DNA from 2 places in the Bacillus sp. XB1 genome. Region 2 is predicted to be linked to the other one. Evidence: riboswitches for the same ligand, from Rfam matches in the RefSeq annotation. Region 2 holds a riboswitch; the other holds the start of a gene.
The links. Region 2 has a riboswitch for S-adenosylmethionine ahead of ACK1U5_RS05360 (ECF-type riboflavin transporter substrate-binding protein). Riboswitches for the same ligand answer to the same signal wherever they lie in the genome.

Region 1 (3,201 bases), on a different contig from region 2:
TTCATATGTGATGTACCTAATCGCTCTGCTGCAATAACAAACTCTCGTTGTTTTAAAGACAATACTTGTGCTCGAATGAGACGAGCCATTCCAATCCATCCCGTTAATGCAAGGGCGATAATAATGGTGAAAAGACCTGGTTTCATAACAATTAATAGTAAAATAACAATTAATAAATATGGGATGCCGTATAATACTTCAATTCCTCTTATAATCCACTCATCAATTAACGTTCCAAGGCGATTACGCCCTCTCACATATCCACTAAATCCACCAATCAGTACACCGAGCCCTATATCGAGGGCAGCTGCTACTAATCCAACTGTTAGTGAAATCTTCCCACCAGCCCAAGTACGTGCCCAAATATCTCTCCCTAGATCATCTGTTCCAAACCAATGTTCACTACTCGGCGGTAAATTTGTTGCCTCTTTTACTTGTTCACTCGCAGTAAATGAAGTTAAACTTTCGCCAATAAGCGAGAAAACAATAATTAGCAATAACGTCACTGTTCCTAAAACTGCGATTGGATTCGATATAAACTTACGAAACACTTCTTTCTTTCTGCTAATCGTTTGCTGATTTTTATTTATCGTTAATTCTTTTTTCTCTTCATTTGTTAATAACTGGTCATTAATTTCATAAGCCCCCATCTAAACATCCCCCTCCTTACGTAATAGAACGAATACGTGGATCAACAATACGGTGAATAATATCTGTAATGAAAATACAAGTAATTAATAATGCACTATAGAAAATTGTTGTTCCCATAATCACCGGATAGTCTCGGTTAAAAATACTATCTACAAAATATTTTCCTAGGCCAGGAATTGAAAAGATTTTTTCAATAACGAAAGTCCCCGTTAAGAGTCCAGCCATTAACGGTCCAACAAATGTAAGTACTGGAACAATCGCATTTCGAAGAGCGTGTCTTATAATAATCTTCTTAATTGGTATGCCTTTTGCTCTTGCTAACTTAATATAATCACTCTGCAGTACTTCGATCATATTAGAACGAACAAACCTTGTAATCACTGCGATTGGCCCTAACGCTAACGCAAAGGATGGCAATACTGTATGTTCGAATGTTCCCCAAGAGGCTACTGGTAAAAGCTCGAATTGAATAGCGAATACTTGTATAAATAGTGGTGCTAAAATAAAACTTGGAATAGAAATACCTAGAATTGCGAGCAAACTCACACTATAGTCAATTACTTTCCCATGATATAGAGCAGCAAATGTACCTGCAGCAATTCCGACTAACAACGAAATAACAAGTGCTTGTAGACCAATAATTGCTGATGGACCAAAGCCAGTTGTTATAATTTCTGATACACCTTGCCCGGTTGATTGAACAGATTCACCAAAATCAAAATGAACTACACCGTCTAAATAAGCCACATATTGATTCCACAACGGTTCATCAAGGTGATACTTCGCTCTCATGTTTTGGATCACTTCTTCAGGAAAGATTTTTGCATCTGATGAAAATGGATCCCCCGGAATAATATGCATAATTAGAAATGTCACCGTCGTAATAACCCATAGCGTGAACACCATAACTGATAATTTTTTAATTACATACACTTCAATAACCCCCTAAACACATATATTTACTTAGTTTTATGAACGTACTTTTTCCATTACTCCCTTTTCTCTTTTTAGAATACAAAAAGCCTTGATCTTAAAAAATAAGATCAAGGCTTAATAAACAAAGGCCCATCACTTATCTTTCAAGACTTGCTTGCTGGAATTAGCACGGTGTTCCTACTACAGAACCCGCTGCTGAGGTGTCATAGGGCCAGTCCCTCTACCTCTCTGGATAAGTAAATTGCTATATTATTATTTGGTTCAAATTGTATATTTCGAATTATAATTCTGAAAAAATGAAAAGTCAATCAAATTGGGTATATTTAGAAAAATCAGTTTTTAATCCATTTATCGAAATTACATTTTTCAGCTTATAATAAAAAGAAATGATGTTAAAGGAGTTATAAGATGGACCCCTTACTTCTTGCTACTATAGGATTACCCTTAACAATCGTTATACTTGTCATCATCGGCTTCTATAAACTCTTTATTAAAAAGAAACGTATTACTTTTTTATACTCCTTTCGATAATATTACCGGGCAAACTATTTCCGAATTTCACGAAGAGCAGAAGGTATTAGTATCCGAGGATGAAGATGAAGATGAAGACGGAGATGGTAATAAGAAAAAATAACCTTGCACAGGCAAGGTTATTTTTTCGTTTCTGCTTGAAAACGTTTATAGTATGTCGATGCTGTTGCAAAATTAATTTCTATATCACGAATCAACGATGAATCTTCTTCTTTAGCTAACTTCTGTAATTTTTTCATTGCTTGCTCCGATTCATTCAAGAAACCAACATATACTTCATGTTCTTGCTCTTTCGACTTCGGAACACGAATTTCTTTACGTATATGATCAATATCTTCTAACATGCTCGTTGTTACCTTTTGCACATCTTCTTTATATGTAGCAGTCGTTATTTCCTTACCGCCCTTTTCTTTTGCTACTTCAAATAACTGCAGTGCTTTATTAATTTCTTTATTCATTTTCATATCGTATTTTTCATGTACTGCACGGTATTCTTTCATCTCTTCTGTTTGTTCTGTAGATTGCTCTACCTTTTCTTTCGGTTCTTTCGTATCTTTATTTCCATTACATCCTGCTAGAAGGAGCATTCCTCCCATTACGGCAATACCCAAAACCTTCTTCATCTCTTCTTCTCCTTTTATCTACAACTATTACTCATTATAGTTTCTTTTATCTCCACTTGTTATTATACCGAGAACATCCTACTTTTTACACTTAAGACGACACCGTAATATATATACCAACATGTTTGTCACAGTATCGTCACTTTATACAAATAACTTTTGCAATGCTTTACTACATCACCTTACAAAACTGTATGAGGTATTTCAAAGAAATGAAAAAAGAACTGATTCAAACATTCCCTTTGAATCAGTTCTTTTTTGTTAAGCCTCTAGATTTTGTTTTTGCTGCAGTTCAAACTGTTTCTCACTTCTTCTGGCCATAAATAGATAACATAACACTGCTCCTACTTCACAAAGCGCAATAACAATACCCATCGGTAATGCTGTATTACTTCCACCGATACCTACTAGCGGAGCAACAAGAGCTCCTGAAATAAACTGTAATAAACCTAATAAAGCT
Region 2 (3,201 bases):
TTACGAAACAATTATGTGAAAGTATAAATTTTGATTTCGTAATTTATGATATATTTGGCGCAGGAGAGTTAGTAAAGGAGTATTTACAAGTTCCAGGTGTAGTGTCCTCACCTATATTTTTAATTCCGCCAGAATTTTTGAAGACATTACCTTTTCATCCAAATGCAGATATGCCATTCCAACCAGAGGAAATCTCTGAAAAATTACTAAATCAGATGGAACATAAATTTGGAGTAAAACCAAAGAATAATCTTCAATTTATGAATAATAAGGGTGATGTTTGTCTCGTATACACAAGTCGCTATTTCCAACCTAATAACGAATCGTTCGGAGAAAATAACATTTTTATTGGACCGAGTATTTCAAAGCGTAAAACAAATATAAAGTTTCCACTGGAATCACTTAAAGAAAAGAAAGTTATTTATATTTCAATGGGAACACTGCTTGAAGGACTCGAACCATTCTTTAATACTTGTATTGATACTTTTTCAGATTTTGATGGGATAGTTGTAATGGCAATTGGTGATAGAAATGATATTTCTAAAATTAAGAAAGCACCAGATAATTTTATAATTGCTCCATATGTACCTCAATCAGAAATATTAAATGAAGCAGATGTTTTTATTACACATGGCGGTATGAATAGCGTACACGATGCCATTCATTATAATGTCCCATTTGTAATAATACCGCATGATAAAGACCAGCCAATGATAGCGCAAAGATTAACTGAGCTTGAAGCGGCACATAGACTATTGAAAGAACATGTTAATGTGCACACTTTAAAAGAGGCCGTAACAGATGTTCTTTCAAATGAAAAGTATAAACATGGTATAAGAAAACTTAATGATAGCTTTTTAGAATGTGGTGGTTCAAAAGAAGCAATTGCAGTTATTGAATCTCTTTTAAATAAAGTAAAACTTTAATCGGTAGGGATTTTACTACCCATAAATAGCGGGATAAATAGTCGTAACTGTATACAAGCATAGAGGTTCTCACCTTTATGCTTGTATATTCTTATCCAGCAAATTGCACAGCAGTATTTGCGTGTAAAAAAGCAGTATCAAAAACGGGAACAGTAAGATCATTTTGGGAGATAAGTAAAGGTATTTCAGTACAGCCTAATAATATACCTTCAGCGCCGTTTTGAATTAATGATTTTGTAATTTGTAATAACTTTTCTTTAGATGTTTCTGAAATGATCCCTCTACTTAATTCATCTAATATGACATGGTGGATAAAGGTTCTTTCCTCTTCATTTGGGATAATTGTCTCAATGTTATATTTCGCTAATCGTGATTTATAGAAATCTTGCTCCATCGTTTGTTTTGTTCCTAATAGTCCGATACGCTTTATACTCTGTTCTACCATTTCTTTAGCACTTACATCACCAATGTGAAGAAGCGGGATAGATATTGCTTGTTCTACTTCCTCGGCAAATAGATGTACGGTATTTGAACACATTAATAAACATTCAGCCCCAGATTTTTCAACTTTCTTTGCAACTGTAACTAGTTCATTTTTCACTTCTTCATATTGATGATTTTGTAATAAAGTAGTTACTTCACCAAAGTCCATACTATATAAAACTAACTTTGCATTTTGATCGTATTGAGAGAGTGTAAGTGTATTAATATGTTTATAGTATAATGATGTAGATTCCCAACTTAATCCTCCAATCAAACCAATAACTTTCATAATGCATTCCTCCCGAAACGATTTTGAATTTATTATTTCATAATTCCGATAAGAATACAATGATTTAAATGATCTATTTAACAAAAAAATAAAAATAGTAAGAAAAGTGTTGAAATTAACATTCTTTAGTGCCATAATACGAATTACAAATTAATACTTATCCAGAGAGGTGGAGGGAACGGCCCTAAGAAACCTCAGCAACCCCTATGCAATTTTATAGGAAGGTGCTAATTCCGCAGAGGACACGATGTGTTTTTTGAAAGATAAGAGGATTCTTGAACGTGAAAGAAAATGACCTCTTATGTAAGAGGTCATTTTTTTGTTGTATAGAAAGGGAGTGTCGATGCATAATTCATTTTTAAATTAAATATAGAGTAATAAAAGTTGACTAATATGAGAGGGGAATTGTCATGAACAAATTATCAACAAAGTTAGTAGTAGCAATCGGTATTGGAGCAGCATTATACGGGATATTAGGACTTTGGGGATTTTCTATTGCACCGAATACATTTATTAAACCAGCATTAGCTATATTAACTGTTTTTGGAGCATTATTTGGTCCAGTGGCAGGACTGTTAATCGGACTTATCGGTCATACCGTAACAGATACGATTGCTGGCTGGGGTATTTGGTGGGGATGGGTTATTAGTTCAGGTATTATTGGTTTTTCAATGGGGCTTATTCAAAAAAGAGTTGGTTTTAGTGTGAAAAACGGGTCATTTAAGAAGGGGGATATTTCTTATTTAGCAATTACTGGGCTAGTTGGTATTGTCATTGCTATTATATTTGCTGGGGCATTCGATATTATTGTGATGGGGGAACCATTTGACAAAATTGTTATACAAGTATTAGGAGCAACAATTTCCGATGTCATCGTTTTCTTAGTACTTGGATTGCCACTTACAATTGGTCTGGCGAAATCCAATAAGAAACATACACATTTAAAAATTGAAAAGTAGGGATGTCAACATGCAACCAATTATTTCGTTTGAACAATTCACCTTTCAATATGGGCATGCTGCGCAGCCTACTTTAAGTGATATTACCTTTCATATATACCCTGGGGAAAAAGTGCTAATTGCTGGACGAAGTGGTTCAGGAAAGTCGACATTAGCTCATTGTATAAATGGGCTAATCCCATTTTCTTACGAAGGGAATAGTACAGGTAACGTTTTAATTGCCGGTAAAGACCCGAGGGAAGGAAGTATTTTTGAACAAAGTAAACAGGTAGGAACAATTTTGCAAGATCAAGATGCTCAATTTATTGGTCTGACAGTAGAAGAAGATGTAGCTTTTTATTTAGAAAATGAATGTGTAAAGCAAGATGACATGAAAAAGATTGTTTCGGACTCATTAAGAAAGGTGAAGATGCATACGTTTCATAAACAAAGTCCACATGAATTATCAGGAGGTCAAAAGCAAACAGTTTCTCTAGCGGGTTTATTAACAACAAATGCGGATATATTATTGTTCGATGAACCGTTAGCTAATTTAGATCCACTA

Region 1: linked by a shared signal. The riboswitch ahead of ACK1U5_RS26520 (ABC transporter permease) and the one ahead of ACK1U5_RS05360 (ECF-type riboflavin transporter substrate-binding protein) in region 2 are both predicted to bind S-adenosylmethionine.

What each region holds. Positions count from the first base shown of each region.
Region 1 is NZ_JBNRIL010000007.1:66,283-69,483, forward strand. Features, by position in the region: gene ACK1U5_RS26515 (ABC transporter permease) at 1-650, opposite strand, end outside; gene ACK1U5_RS26520 (ABC transporter permease) at 667-1,584, opposite strand; SAM riboswitch class I at 1,721-1,826, opposite strand; partial or broken gene ACK1U5_RS26525 (DUF3951 domain-containing protein) at 1,996-2,221, shown strand; gene ACK1U5_RS26530 (hypothetical protein) at 2,238-2,741, opposite strand; gene ACK1U5_RS26535 (multidrug effflux MFS transporter) at 3,003-3,201, opposite strand, start outside.
Region 2 is NZ_JBNRIL010000001.1:1,064,929-1,068,129, reverse strand. Features, by position in the region: gene ACK1U5_RS05370 (macrolide family glycosyltransferase) at 1-926, shown strand, start outside; gene ACK1U5_RS05365 (aspartate/glutamate racemase family protein) at 1,018-1,698, opposite strand; SAM riboswitch class I at 1,853-1,968, shown strand; gene ACK1U5_RS05360 (ECF-type riboflavin transporter substrate-binding protein) at 2,109-2,657, shown strand; gene ACK1U5_RS05355 (ABC transporter ATP-binding protein) at 2,668-3,201, shown strand, end outside.